Regions from separate parts of the Glutamicibacter halophytocola genome, predicted to be linked through region 1. Evidence: riboswitches for the same ligand, from Rfam matches in the RefSeq annotation. Region 1 holds a riboswitch; the other holds the start of a gene.
The links. Region 1 has a riboswitch for S-adenosylmethionine ahead of AOZ07_RS17755 (flavin reductase family protein). Riboswitches for the same ligand answer to the same signal wherever they lie in the genome.

Region 1 (7,399 bases):
ATCTAGTTTTTCTTCGTGCATGGTTTTGCCAGCAGTAATTGTCGTTGCTGCCAATGTTTCAACTAATTGAGGGTCTTGGGCTAAGATTTCGAGCCTGTCAGCAGAGCTAATTACGACCGGAAACGTGCCCGAGGCAAACGGCGTAACCAAGCGTTGATTGCGTTAGCCCACCGCCGGTTGACAGCCCTGTTCGCGATGCTTCGCGATGGAACTTTTTTGAGATGTTCCGGCGCCAGTTAACGCTCAATAAACAACATAGGGGCACCCCCGCACAAGGTTCTATTGATAGTTGCAAAATTTCAAGCAATCTTTATGTCAGAGATCTACTGTCGCCCTACTTAGAGTAATTCCATTTTTATCTGGCACGGCATGCCACGCCAATCAGGTCCCCGCTCTCGTCGGTCTCTACTGCATGTCCGCCGCCAGGCATTCCAAGTGTGAACTAGTCACTTAGCTTAACGCCACAGGCATCAAGCCCAACCATGGATACAGCAGCGTCATCGCCGAAACCTGGTCGGCCGAAATCATCATGGGCATACTCGACAACCCGTTCGCCTCCGGACGCTTCCGCTACGGCGGACAAGTTCGCCAGAGCATCCACGATGCCCCTCATCCCCGAGGGAATGTGGCAAGGGTACCAATCCCGGCGCCGCGACCGGATCAAACGCTCCCGCGCAGAAAGCACCGAATACCTGCTGACCGGATCCATCTATTGCGGGATCTGCGGAAGCAAGGCCTACGGCGGCCGACCCAAGCCCAAAACCGGGCCACGCGGAGCAGTAACCTACTCCTGCAAGCAAGCGGCCTACTACCACCTGCGCAAAGGCGGGTACGTCAAAAAATCCCGCATCATGGAGCACCTGCTCCCCTGGCTGGAAACCATCGCCCAGGAGATCAGCGACCTGGCAGACCAACAACCGACCACAGTAAAACCAACAGACCCTACACCCGGCATACGGCGAGCCCTGATCAAGGTAGACCGAAAGCGTGACGTGCTCACGGGCAAGATGCTCGATGGTCTGCTGCCGGATAATGTTTACCAGCGGTTGCTGGCCGACCTAGACGCGGACATGGAACGGCTCACGAAACGCCTGGAAGATCTATCCGCCGCGGTACGAACTAACGATGACCAGGCTACGGCTGAACTTATCCGGGATTGGTCTAAAATGGCCCTGCACACGCAGCGCTAACTGCTATCCAGGCTGATTGGGACGATCGTCTACACGGCGCAACTGCCAGATCTGGCGGTGAGCATTTATGCGAAATGGGAAGATTGCCACCTAGAAGCGTGCTGACGGCGATCTATGGCACAAAAAATGCCCCATCCTGGAAGGATGGGGCATTATCAGCTGCTTATGCGTGCGCTAGGCCTTTACTTGACCAAACCGACGCCGGCTTAAAAACACCGTCTCCAGTGCTATCAGTGCGTACGTTCATAAGACGTGCAAGCTTATCCAGTGCGATACTCGCACGTGTCATCACGTCAGCGCTCCAACTAAACTTTTCACCCATTTCTGAAATGGGGAATCGGGTAGAAGTACCCAGAACCTCGAAACCTACAGGCATGCCCGCGCGGTCCAAATCTATGAGTAGTCCGCCACCATATTCAATGGTCTTTTCAACTGTCTCGTCTGTCACTTGGGCGTAGCCCACACGAAGGGTTGCGTCGTAATATGTGCTATCAGACATTTTTACCTTTCCTCCTCGCATCGTGTTCATAAGAACTCTCTGCGTTTGGTAAGTATACATTTTACTAGTTTTAGTGCCAGTAAGCTGTGATTACCGTAATAGTTGCATTGGGCGCCGCATCTTCAATTGCCGGAAAAGTCACGACCATCAGTTTCCTTTCCCCAATTTCCACCATGTACACCCATCGTCCCGCCGCGTCCTTTGATTCGTAACTCATCAAACGCCGGTGTTCGGTGAACACTTCATTAACTTGCTGTTCCGATATCCCTCGTTGCTGGATCCTGGATAGAGCATGACTACTGATCTTCAGCTCCATCAGATCACTAGCCCCCGACGTTTTCCAGAATGTCAACAGAGAAATACAATTTCCGGACTAGGGCGTTATTGATGAATATTTCAGCTCGATACCGCCCAGCAGAGTCAATCTTAAGCGGAACTTCAGCCGTGAAGACAAGACCCACTTTCCCTTCATATGGGTTTACCGCCTGTTTCGGATTCATTGTGGTTTCCAAGACAAGTCCGCTTGACCCATCATCATTCCCGACCCTTATCTTGACTGGGAATGGCGCTCCACCTTCTCTAGCCCGGATACGCCCAGCGACGTGCAACGTCAGCGGGGCCGGTAATGAAGGCAAGGCGACTCGAGTGAAGCTCGCGCCCACTGCCGTAAGGCTGTCCCCTTCGACTCGCGCGAATTCCGCTAAGAAGGCGTAGTCAAGCTCGGGAAGATTCTCCAACGTCGTCATGCGTCCGATCATATCCATGGAACGGCGCGCGCGTAAGAAAAACTTTCTCGATTACGAGAGATTCAGCTTCAGGCTCAGCAGATCAAATATCGAATCCCAATTACTCCGTTGTCACGGTGGTGACCGCCATGGATTCAAAGGCAACGAGGAACACCAGAACAAACATGCCCATGGTGGTGGCCAAGAATTGCGGTGCGTAAATGGTTTCTGTAGCTGGCGCAGGATTGTGGCTACTACGTCTTAGGGGCATGCCCTAATCATGCCAGTTTTCTGCTATCCGCCCAGAACATGCAGGGCGAATGCCGACAGGAAGCCACCGGTGACCAGCAGCCCGGTGTAGTCATGTTCAACAGAATAGGCTTCTGGAATCATCGAGTCGGCAATCATGGTCAGGATTCCGCCTGCGGCAACTGCCGTGGCAAAGGCCAGGGCTTCTTCAGGCATGGATTGCATGGCCAGTGCCCCGGCAAAGGCAGCCAGCCCACAAGAAATCGCGATGGAACCCCACAGAAGGGCAATCGAGGAACCTTTGCGGCCGGCGCTCTTCATTTGAGCCGTGCTGGCCAGCCCTTCGGGAATGTTGGAAATGAAAATGGCAATGAGCATGGCGGGGTTGATGCTCGCGCTAGCCACAACGCTCAGGCCCAGTGCCACGGATTCGGGAATGCCGTCGATCAAGGCTCCCACCGCCAAAGCGGTGCCCGCAGGTTCGCCGCCCTGAGCGCTGCCCGAGGCTTTTTGACGCCTTGTGGTGCGCCAGGCCAGTACCCGATTGGCCGAGAAATACAGCGCGGCGCCCACCAGCACACCGGCCGCCGTTGCCAGGAGCCCGCCAGTTTCGAAGGCCTCGAGTACAAGCTCAAAGCTCAGTGCACTGACCAGCACTCCTGCGCCGAAGGCCATGATCGCGCAAACCCAGACCTTCGGAATTTTCAGCCACCAGGCGGCGCCAGATCCCAGCAACAGCGCCGATCCGGCTACCGTGCCCCAAAGCAAGGCCTGCAAAGAAGCGAACATGGCACCCACTATAGCCAGCAAGCCGCCGGCTTAGTAGCTGCCATGTCGGTTCTGACTGGGATTAACCCTCGGAGGACATATTGCTGAAGCGCGAGTAGTGGCCTTGGAATGCCACGGTGATGGTTTTGGTGGGACCGGCACGGTGCTTGGCGATGATCACGTCGGCCTCGCCTGGACGGTTTTCCTTGTCATACACATCATCACGATGCAGCAGGATCACCATATCGGCGTCCTGCTCAATGGAACCGGATTCACGAAGGTCCGAAACCATTGGCCGCTTATCGGTTCGCTGTTCGGAACCACGGTTCAGCTGCGACAGCGCGATCAGCGGAACATCGAGCTCCTTGGCCAGCAGCTTGAGGTTACGCGAGAACTCGGAAACTTCCTGCTGGCGTGATTCCACGCGCTTGCCCGAACTCATCAGCTGCAGGTAGTCGAGGATGATCATGCGCAGCTCATTGCGCTGCTTCAGGCGGCGGCACTTTGCGCGGATTTCCATCATGGACATATTCGGCGAATCGTCGATGAACAGCGGCGCTTCATTCAACCGGCCCATGGTGGTGGCAATCTTGGTCCACTGCGCGTCCTCCACCGAACCCTTGCGCAGGTCCTGGAGCTGGATGGAGGCTTCTGCCGAAAGCAGGCGCATCGCAATTTCATTGCGGCCCATTTCCAGGGAGAAGAAGACGGTGGCCATGTTGTTCTTGATGGCGGCGGACCGGGCGAAGTCCAGCGCGAAGGTCGACTTACCCACTGCAGGACGGGCCGCGATGATGATCATCTGGCCGCCCTTCAGGCCCTGGGTCAGCTCGTCGAATTCGTAGAACCCGGTGGGCACGCCGGTGATGCCGTCGCCGGCGTTCGCGGCGTTTTCGATTTCGTCTACGGTGCCTTCGATGATATCCGAGAGGCGTACGTAGTCTTCGCTGCTGCGGTTTTCCGCAACCTTGTAGACCTCGGCTTGCGCTTCGTTGACGATGGCATCGACTTCTCCATCGGGCGAGTAGCCCATCTGGACGATGCGGGTTCCGGCGTCCACCAGGCGGCGCAAGACGGCGCGCTCGCGCACGATTTCTGCATAGTAGCCGGCGTTAGCGGCGGTGGGCACCTGCTGAATGAGGTTGTGAAGGTAGGCAGCGCCACCCACGCGGGAAATTTCGCCGCGCTTGGTCAGCAAGTCGGCCACGGTCACGGCATCGGCAGGTTCGCCTCGGCCGTACAAATCGATAATGGCTTCGTAGATGGATTCGTGAGCCGGACGGTAGAAGTCGGTTCCGCGCAGCGCCTCAACGACGTCTGCGATGGCGTCCTTGGATAGCATCATGCCACCGAGCACGGACATCTCGGCTTCGACGTCCTGTGGCGGCTTGCGCCCTGCGTCGGATTCTCGTCCTTCGTAAACCGGCTCAGCACTCATTGCAGACACTTCCATCCCCTATTGACCCCAGGGGGAAAAATCTTCCTTGCCAGATGGCAACGTTCCAACCTGCTAGTTGATGCCAACAGTTCAATGGATTACGTCTGTGGATATTTCTGCCCCAAAGCCAACAGTAGGGCCGATGTTTACCCACGTAAACCCCATTATCCACAGGTTCTGTGCATAACATACCCTCAGCTGTGGACTAGCCTGTTCACTGTCTGGGGAGAACCCTGTGGATTATTGTCAAGTACCCAACAGTAATAGTTATTGACTAGGCTTTTTGTATTTTCACATCTGTGGACAGGGAAATATTTTGTTGAAGATAGCGATATGTTCCCAGTAGTTATCAACACCCAAAAACGCCCGCAATACAGGGTTTATTGCAGTTTTCACACAGTTCTGCACATCTTGCCCACAGACGTGTGGATAACCATGTGGATATCCACGGAATCATAAAAGGCTTAGTCACCGGCCTTTAGCACGGTCAACTCGGCAAGTTATGGCCAATAGTCCACATTTTCGCGTAGCGGTCGCGATCCACACCGTGGATAACTATTTGCCTGGCGTTGAACGCGTCCCGAAACGCGACTAGGCCCGGAGCAGATCACCATCAGGGAATCCACGCCGGGCCTTCGGGAAACTACCCCTCAGAAGATTTAGACGAGCTCAGGAACTGGGATTGAATGAAATCGGGAATCATGGAAGATCTGCGGCGAGTGCAGTGATGTGTGATGCCCATGCACCTCCAAAAGCACAACCCAGTGGTCACCAGCTTCGACTTCGTTGTAAATCGACGTTTCCAGCCAGAGGGTGGACTCTTCAATGAACAGAGCGCCCTGCTCGGAAACCACGGTATCCACGCCGAGGAATCGATCGCCCTTCTTCGAAGCGATCTGCGCGCAGACCCCTCCATTAAGATCGCTGAGAACCGAAACACCAATGTGGCTGGCCTCGCGCAGTTTCGGCCAGGTGTTGGAGGTCTTCTGGACTGCAAACATCACCAATGCCGGCTCCAGCGAAACCCCGACAGTGAATGAGGATGCAACGATGCCGGTTTTCACGCCGTCCACTTCTGCACACAGAGCGGCCACGCCTGAGGGATGTTGAGCGAAAACCTTGCGTAGGGTTAGCGGGTCAAGTTCACGATTCAATGACATGGCTCGATTCCTTCGGTTCTTGCCCACCGCGTCAGACCCAGCGGGAACAGCGGTTCGGGATGATCCGAATCCGGTTGCCACTGAGGTTTCACGCCGTGCGCGGTACTTGTTCTGACACCATTTGGCGCAAAACCGAATCCTCACCTGGAGCACCCCACTACCGTTGAGAGGGTTGCCGATCAGCAAGCCAGGGCTTTTAGCTGATGCTCTTGATTCTGCTTAAAACAATATGACTCATGACGAAGCACCGTCAAACAATTCACTTCTCAAATCGCAATATTCAACAAAATATTCGACAGTGGCTCAGTTTTAGGGTCATGGAACAGTCCTTTATTCACCAATTCGGACCGCTTCAGGCACTTCAGCCGGCCATGAAGGTGTGAGCTTCGTCGTAACGCATTAACTTATGGCACGGCTAAATATCTTCCGGCATCTGCGCTTCGTGGAAAATCGGCGCCAGGGTTCGCCATCAAGGATCTTCCCGCAAGGATTGCCGCGTACTTCAGCAGGTAAAGTGCAAATAATTGAACCGCAAGCCCCACCACTCGAACAGGCGCACCGCGCCCCGACACTTTTGGAGTCACCCGTGAGTTCCCCAGCACAGCGAATCCCCGACAAGACCAGCCGCTTCACTGACAGCATTGGCCTGGTCTTTGACGACATCACCGCCACTTCCGTGCGAGGCCATGCCGATCTCAATGAAAAGCACCACACCCCGTGGGGCGTCGTACATGGAGGTGTCTATGCCTCCATGATTGAAAGCGCCGGCAGCGTTGGCGCCAGCTACGCGGTCTCAGAGCGCAATCAATTTGCTGTGGGCGTTCACAATGCCACCGACTTCCTGCGTCCCTCTACCGGTGCGCGCGTGCAGGTTGCGGCCAAGGCGCTGTTCCAAGGCAAGACCCAGCAGTTGTGGGAAGTTGTCATCACCGATGAGGCCAGCGGAAAGGAACTCTCGCGTGGACAATTGCGCACCCAAAACGTAGATATGCCCAGCGCCTGAGCGTATCCTAGGTGGCACCTAGCGGATCAGCTTCGGAGGCTTGCCATGAGTGCCACCTATACCTTTGACGTGTTCAGCAGCCTTGATGGCTTCGGCAGTGCAGGCAGCGATTGGGGTGGCTACTGGGGAAAACAGGGGCCCGAGCTGTTGGCCCATCGCCTCGGGCTCTACACTCCCCCATGCCGCATGGTTTTCGGAGCAAACACCTTCCGCTTGTTTAGTCTCTTCTGGGCAGAAATCGAGATGAATCCCGAGGTTGAAGACGCGTGGGGCGTGGCTTTGCACGACAAGCCCGCCACCGTCATCTCCACCACCTTGGAAGAGCCGCTGTCTTGGCCTAATGCCACGCTGGAGCGCGCTGATGCCT
Region 2 (7,399 bases), 170 kb from region 1:
GACATGTAGGCCACCAGAATGATGTCCAGCAGGATCTGCGTTCCAATGCCCGGGACGGCGGCCGAAAGCCTGGCGACCAGCAGCGTGCCGGCCAGGCCAGCCAGCGCCGAGCTGAGCACGTAGCTGGCCAGCCGGTAGCGGCGCGGGTCCAATCCGGCCACCTGGGCGGCCGTCGGATTCTGGCCCGCGGCGTAGGAGTTCACGCCCCAGCTGGTCTTGCCATAAACCCACCAGCCTAGTGCCCCGATGATGATCATGAGCCAAGCGGCCAGCGGGATCCCGAGGAAGACGCTGGCCCGGGCAGCCTCGAAAAAGCTGCCGGACACGGCGATCTTCAGGTTCTGGCTGAAGACCAGCTCCAGCGAAGCGGCCACGCCCATGGTGGCCAGGGTGGCCAGCAGCGGGCGCAATCCCAAGGTGACCGACAGGCCGTTGACGATGCCGATCGCGGTGGCCACCAGCACCCCGTAGAGCACCGACACCGGGCCGGGGGCTCCGGCGGCCGCGGCCAGCGCGGTCACGGTGCCGGAGAGTCCTGCCACCGCACCGGTGGACAGGTCGATGCCGCCGTTGAGCACGTCGTCGCCGCCAGCGATAATCACGATCGCGAGCCCCACCCCGGCGATGCCGAAGACCGAGGCCTGGGTGAGAATTGTCGCGATATTCGAGGCCGCCAGGAAAAACGGGGAGCCGAAAGCGAAAAGCAGCAGCACCGCTCCAATGCCGGCGTAGCCGATCCAGGCGGCCAGCCCGGGCTTCCTTCCTTGCGCGCTGCGCGCCGGCGCCTCGTTGGCGGGAGCAATGGCGGCGCTCATGCGTTCACCTCTTCTCGTGGTGTTCCGGTTCCTTGGCCGCTGGAGGCCAACTGCAAGATTCGTTCTGTGGTCACTTCGGCGGAGGGCAGCTCGGCGATGATCCGGCCGCGGTAAAGCACCAGCACCCGGTCGGCCAGGCCAACCACTTCTTCCAGGTCCACGCTGACCATCAGCGCGGCGGCTCCGTCCTGCACCAGCTGGGAAATCTGCGCGTAGATCTGCGCGCGGCTTCCCACATCCACGCCCGAGGTGGGCTGGTCCAGGACCAGCACATCGGACCCCTTGGCCAGCCAGCGGGCCAAGACGGTCTTCTGCTGGTTGCCGCCGGAGAGGCCCGAAGCCACGGCTTCGGGATCAGCCGGGCGGATATCCAGGCGCTGCACCAGCTCCTCCGCGGCATCCCGCTCCTTGCGCGCATTGAGCAGCCCAAGCCGGCGGCCGAGCTTCCGCAGGCTGGCGGCGGCAACATTCTCGCGCACGGTGTTGCGCAGGAAGATGCCATCGCGGTGCCGGTTCGATGGGACGTAGGCGCCGGCCCGGGCGACAAAGTCCGCGGCCGAAGCCACCGGGCGGCCGTGCAGCAAGGCGGTGCCCGCATGCGGATGATTGCCGGTGACCGCGTCGGCGAGCACCTCGATGCCTGATCCCACCAATCCGGTGACGGCCACGATTTCCCCGGGAGCCACCGTGAGATCGATGCCCTCCAGCTTGCCAGCCACCGACAGGCCCGAGAGCTGGAGGGCCGGCTCGCCCTGGCGGGCGGGGGCCTCGCGCTGCTGGTGCGAGAATTCGTTGACCTGGCTGCCCAGCATCAAGCCGATGACATCTGAAATGCTGTCGCCGTGCGCAAAGCTGGCATCCCCGGCATTCCTGCCGTTGCGCAGTACCGTGATCCGGTCGGTGACCTGCTGCAGTTCCTGGAGATAGTGGGAGATGAAAATAATCCCCACCCCGCGATCACGCAGGTGCCCGATGGTGCCGAAGAGCTGCTCGACCTCGTCATTGGCCAAGGGCGCGGTCGGCTCATCAAGAATCAGCACCTTGGGTTCGGCCAGCACGGCGCGGGCAATCTGGATCAGCTGCTGCTGGGCAACGCTCAGCTCGTCGACAAAGGCCGCGGTGTCCAGCTCCTGGCCGGTGGTCCGCAGGATATCGGCCCGGGCCGCCTCTTGCACGGTGCGCTCGTGGCGCCATAAACCGCGGTTTCTGGATGTGCCAAGATACAGCTGTTCGGCAACGGTCAGGCGCCCGGCCAGGTGGCGGTCCTGGTGGATCACCTCAATGCCCAGCGCTTCGGCATCGGCCGGGCGCCGTATCTGCACCGCCTGTCCAGCAAGCTCGATCTGCCCCGAATCCAGGGTGTACAACCCGGTGAGGATCTTGATCAGGGTTGATTTTCCGGCACCGTTTTCACCTACCAGGCCGAGCACTTCCCCGGCCCGCAGCTGCAGGTGGACATCGTCCAGCACGGTGACGGCGCCAAAGGATTTGCCGATCCCGGCCATGCTCAGCAGCAGGCTAGATTCCGTTGTCATTGCGCACCTGATTCACGTTGTCCTTGTCCACAAAAATCGGCTCGGCGTAGCTGGTGCTTGGTACCTGGTCGGCTTGCCCGTTGAGGAACAGCGCAATATTCGTGGCCGAGGTGGCAGCAATCTGCTTGGTGGGCTGGGCGACGGTGAACTGGTAGGAGCTCTGCGGATTCGCGATCAAGTCCAGTGCCCCGGGTTCCGCGTCGACTCCATAGAGCTTGATGTCATTATCGGTGGGATCGATAGCCTGCGCGGCGCCGATCAGCGGCATATCCCAGCAGGACCAGATCGCATCCACTTCGCCTTCGGGCAGCCTGCGCAGCTGATCCTGGATCTGGTTCTTGGCATCTTCGATGGTGCCTTCGTACTTGTCCTGCAGTTCCGGGGTGATCTTCTCGATATTCGGGTAGTCTTCGAGCACCAGGTTCAGGCTGTTGTAGCGGATCCGGCAGGGCGTCACGCCCGGGAAGCCGTTGAAGACCAGGATCTTGCCCTTGCCGTGCAGGTCTTCAGCCATGGTGCGAGCCAGTGTGGTGCCGACGTTCCAGTTATCGCTGGTGACGTTGTTCTTCGAGTACTCGCTCTGGAAGTCGATGGTGAACAACGGAATTCCCGCAGCATCCACCTTGGCCAGGGCCGGGGTGAGCGTCTGGGCATCGCCCAAGATCACCACGATGGCATCGGGCGACTGGGTAATGAGATTTTCCACGTCCGAAACGTGCTTCTCGTCCTTGGCTTCGGCCTGGGTGGCAATGACCTCTCCGCCGAGCTCCTTGATGCGTTCTTGGATTTGCTGATACACCACGCGCGAGTAGTCGTGCAGAATGTCCTTGGCCGCGATGCCCACTTTTTTGCCCTCGAGCGAAGGAACATCGTCGAGCTTCTGTTCGGTTTGCGGGTTGCTGCTTGGCGCCACGGCCGGCGCGGCTTCGGGGCGTGGTTCTTTCAGCGAGCAACCGGAGAGCAGCGTGGTTGCTGCGAGTGCGGCAGCCACAAATTTCAGGGTGTTCGGGCGAGTGCGAGTCATGCCGTCCCTCTCTTGGACATATCGAACCGAGGGATCCCGAACAGAAGTTCACGCTTCTTGCCCCGGGAGCTCCATCGAACCTGGCGTTAGCACTATCTGCAGGAGGCAGGCTTGCTGCGGCGTCGTGGAGCCAGGTCTCTCAGCCGCTCTGGATGGGGTGTTATCCGAGTCAAGCATTGATCCCGGGAGCTTGCCATCAACGCGTCACTGGAGGGAACACTGCGTCAGATCTCTTCACAAATCCCGGGCTGGCAAGGCTGGGCGGCGGCGGGCAGGCGCTAAGTCAGCGTCATATTTCCGCATATTACGGCTTCCAGCTCGTATTGGTCATGGTGCGTGAGTTCGAAGGTTCGGCCTGACTTGGGTATTGGAACATATCCCAATCATCTAGAGTGAATCCAAGGAGACCAATCGATAGGACATGCGCGTGGACCTGGCCAGCACACTGAGCCTCATGTTCGGACTGCTGGCGCTCGCGCTCACTGCGAGCACACTGGGCCGCATGGGAGCCGAAGGGCGCCTGCCGCGCAACAACAGCGTTGGCCTAAAGACCCGCCACACCATGGCCAGCGATGAAGCCTGGCTGGCAGCGCACCGTCGAGCAGCACCAACCCTTCAGCTCTTTGGCATAGCAGGCTGGCTGTTTTTGATCATCGCGGCGATCTTCTGTTTCACCCAGAATTTCACCGTAGCCTTTGCGCTGACCGCGATCGGCTTTGCCCTGGGCGTCGCCATGATGCTGGTTGCCGGATCCAAGGGAAACAAGGCCGCCAAAGAGTTCTGCCCTTGAGCTCCCTTTAAAACAGGGCACCGCGCCATCAAGGAAGGGTTCGATGATGGCGCGGTGCCCGGGGTGTATTCAGCAGTGCCTAGAGCAGAACCGCCCCCAGGATCCAGACCGTTGCAAAGGCCGCGGTGCCCTGGATTGCCGTAGCCACGCTGAGGGTCTTGTATGCAGTGATCACCGGAATCCGGCTGAGCTGCGAAACCACCCAGAAGTACGAGTCATTCGCGTGCGAGACAACCATCGCACCGGCACCCACCGCCAGGACGCTGAGCACCATTCCCAATTCGGAATCCAGCCCCAGCGAACCGAGCATCGGCGCGACCAGCGCGGAGGTGGTCACCATCGATACCGTGGACGATCCCTGCGCCGACTTCAGGGCGGCGGCAATCAGGAACGGCACCGCCAGGCCCAGGCCGAGTCCGCTCAGCGAGTCGGAGAGAATCGTGGTCAGCTCCGAGGCGGCCAGCACCGCGCCCAATGCGGCGCCAGCCCCGGTAATCAGCAAGATCGGGGCAGCGGTGCGCACCGATTCGTGCATCTGCTCATTAAAATCGCCCAGCTTGTTCTCGCCGCGCAACAGCAAAGTGGCCGAGAGCAGGCCGAAAATCAGGGCGATCACCGGCGTGCCGAGGAACGAGAGGACTTCAACCAGCGTTCCCCCGCCCAGCGGCTGGGATGGCAGCTTGGCGATAGATGAGGCACAGATCAAAACCAGCGGCACCAGGATCGGCAAGAAGGCCAAGGCAGGATGCGGCAGCTTGCCGAAGCTTGCGCGCAGCTGCTCGTAGTCCAGGTCTGCCAGATCATTCTCGTCTTCCGACGGCAAGGCGGTCCATTGGGACTTGTTGAAGCGGCTGGCATAAAACAGGCCGGCCAACGCGGAGATGGCTGCCACCGGAAGGCCAACGGCAATGATCAGCCCGAGGTTATCGGCAATGCCGATGCTCTCGGCCGCCGCCAGCGGGCCGGGGGTTGGCGGAACCATGGTGTGCGTGGCGTACAGGCCGGTCATCAGCGCCACCGAAGTAGCCAGCCCCGATACGCCGGTGCGAAGGGTGATGGCTTTGCGCAGCGAGTTCAGCACCACGTAGCCCGAATCGCAGAAGACCGGAATCGAGACAATGTAGCCAATGATTGTCAGGGTCAGATTGGGGAACCTGGTTCCCAGGACCTTGATCAGCGCGTCGGCCATGGAGATTGCGGCGCCCGATCGTTCCAGGATGATGCCGATCATCGTGCCGAAGAGGATGACCAGGCCGATATTGCCCATGGTGGTGCCGAAGGCGGTGGTGACGGTGCCCGCCACTTCGGCCAGGGGAATCCTGTAGGCGAAGGCGGCAAGGATAGCTGCGCCAATCAACGCGAGGAAGGGGCTGATTTTCCAGCGTGCGGTCACCAGCACAATGGCGACCACGAGGATCAAGAGAACAATAAGTTCGTACACGGCAGGTTGGCTCCTTTGCCACTATGTGTGGATCGCTGTCCAGCAAAGCGGCTCAAGCTCTGGGGGTTGGATCAGCCAGGCCCGGATTTCTTCGGTTTCGCTGACCCTGGACAGCAGGTGATGTGCCAATAGTAGGAAACCGGCGCCGGATTGCCTATGGGCATGCGACCGGGTTTCCCGGCATGATCCTGCGAGAATATGTGCACGGCCCCGTCAGATGGAATTTATCGAGGCTCGCCTGGTGCTGCCGGTGCCGCTAGAAAATCTGCATCTCGTCAAGTGCAATGCGCGCGTACACGGCATGCTGCAGCCGCAGCGATTCATTGGCTTGGCGAATATCGGCGCCGGTGACCTGGCCGATCCTTTCCAGCCGCTGCACCAGGGTATTGCGGTGAATGTGCAAGGCTTCGGCGGCCTGCGACATGGCGGATGCCGCGGCGACCACCAGCAGGGTTTTTGCTTGTTCTTGATTCAGCGCCCGGGCCGGTGCCGCAAGATAGGCAAGGCTCCGCGCCGGAGTCCGCGCAACGGCCACCGCGATGTCCTGATTCCAGATCTCCCGGTGTGCCCGTTGCGGAAGCAGCGCGGGACGCGCCACCAGGGTGCGCATCATTTCGGCCTGCGCCAACAGCGCTCCGGCATCAAAGGCATCCGCTCCGCCAAGAAAACGATCGCTGGGTTTAGCGGGCTGACCTGCTGCATCATCGGCGCTTGCCCGCAGCCGCCAGTGCGCGCCGAACAGGCTGACCCATGAGGTGCGCAGTCCTTCCGCGGCAGCTTGCTCCAGCAGGGGGTCGCGGCCATCGCGCGGCAGCCACAGCTCAAGCTGCACCGGCCCGCGCAGCCCGTGCGCTTCCAAGTTCCGGTCGACGACTTCTGCGGCAACCCGCCCGGCCAGCAACGCCGAAATAAGGTCCCTGGCCTCGGCCGCCCGGCGAGCGCTGCGCGAGTGCTCGCGCTCCTGGGCAAACAGCAGCTGGACGGTGAGCGCAATCAGATCCGCGAGGGGCTCGACCTCGTGGGGCGCGCCGGTTACTCCGACGACACCGCACAACCGCTCGTTCAGCGCCAAAGGGAGGTTCACTCCCGGCTGGGTTCCCGCCGTTTCATCGGCCTGGGTGACCCTGATGGCCTCATTGCGCCGGATGGCTTCGACGCTTCCTTCGTGCAGCGTGCCCACGCGCGAAGCATCGCTGGAGGCGATGATGATTCCATGGGCGTTCATGATGTTCACATGGCGATTAATCGTTGGCGCAATGGTGTCGACAACCTTTTGCGCCAAGGCGCCGGACAGTCGAGGTTGCTCCTTTTCGCTCATGGAATCATCCTAGCTTCCCCGGGCCTCCTTCACCTTGCCGCCCGGTGATGCTAGGCTCACCCCAGTCAAGCATCGCGATGAAAGGCCCACCATGAGTTCGGCGATCAGCTACTTCACCGGAGGCTTCCTCGTCAGCCTGCTGGTAGTGCTCAACATGACATGGAACCAGCGCTTGCCCGGGCTGCTGGGCCCGGCGCTGATTGTGCTGAGCCTGGCCGGGTTGGCCGCATGCCGGCTCTACACCGCGCGGAACCAGCCCCGCCAGCAAGATCCACAAGAAGCCTAGGAAGCCTCGCGCTCCTGCAGCACTGCCGTGGCGGTGCTGGTGCTGTCAGGCGCAAAAGCATAGAGCTTGCCCTCGGCGAGGTGGACCCAGAATCGTCCGCAGAGCTGCGTGGTCTTCTCTTCGGCGCCTTGCGGCCACCATTGCGCTTCAAGGGTCCTGGTCGAGGAGATCTCCTTGGCCTCAAAATCCT

Region 2: it holds a riboswitch for S-adenosylmethionine, as region 1 does, so the genes downstream of both, AOZ07_RS17005 (substrate-binding domain-containing protein) here and AOZ07_RS17755 (flavin reductase family protein) in region 1, are expected to answer to the same signal.

Annotation. Positions count from the first base shown of each region.
Region 1 covers NZ_CP012750.1:3,858,202-3,865,600, forward strand. The annotation lists gene AOZ07_RS17720 (hypothetical protein) at 1-150, opposite strand, end outside; partial or broken gene AOZ07_RS18565 (IS110 family transposase) at 91-240, shown strand; gene AOZ07_RS17725 (zinc ribbon domain-containing protein) at 603-1,190, shown strand; gene AOZ07_RS17730 (DUF2283 domain-containing protein) at 1,354-1,689, opposite strand; gene AOZ07_RS17735 (DUF4258 domain-containing protein) at 1,760-2,005, opposite strand; gene AOZ07_RS17740 (DUF6941 family protein) at 2,013-2,435, opposite strand; gene AOZ07_RS18920 (hypothetical protein) at 2,536-2,685, opposite strand; gene AOZ07_RS17745 (ZIP family metal transporter) at 2,709-3,452, opposite strand; gene dnaB (replicative DNA helicase) at 3,514-4,869, opposite strand; gene AOZ07_RS17755 (flavin reductase family protein) at 5,529-6,029, opposite strand; SAM riboswitch class IV at 6,127-6,244, opposite strand; gene AOZ07_RS17760 (PaaI family thioesterase) at 6,616-7,032, shown strand; gene AOZ07_RS17765 (dihydrofolate reductase family protein) at 7,078-7,399, shown strand, end outside.
Region 2 covers NZ_CP012750.1:3,690,014-3,697,412, forward strand. The annotation lists gene AOZ07_RS16995 (ABC transporter permease) at 1-815, opposite strand, end outside; gene AOZ07_RS17000 (sugar ABC transporter ATP-binding protein) at 812-2,350, opposite strand; gene AOZ07_RS17005 (substrate-binding domain-containing protein) at 2,334-3,374, opposite strand; SAM riboswitch class I at 3,443-3,533, opposite strand; gene AOZ07_RS17010 (SdpI family protein) at 3,796-4,164, shown strand; gene AOZ07_RS17015 (GntP family permease) at 4,244-5,605, opposite strand; gene AOZ07_RS17020 (sugar diacid recognition domain-containing protein) at 5,862-6,923, opposite strand; gene AOZ07_RS17025 (hypothetical protein) at 7,015-7,209, shown strand; gene AOZ07_RS17030 (hypothetical protein) at 7,206-7,399, opposite strand, start outside.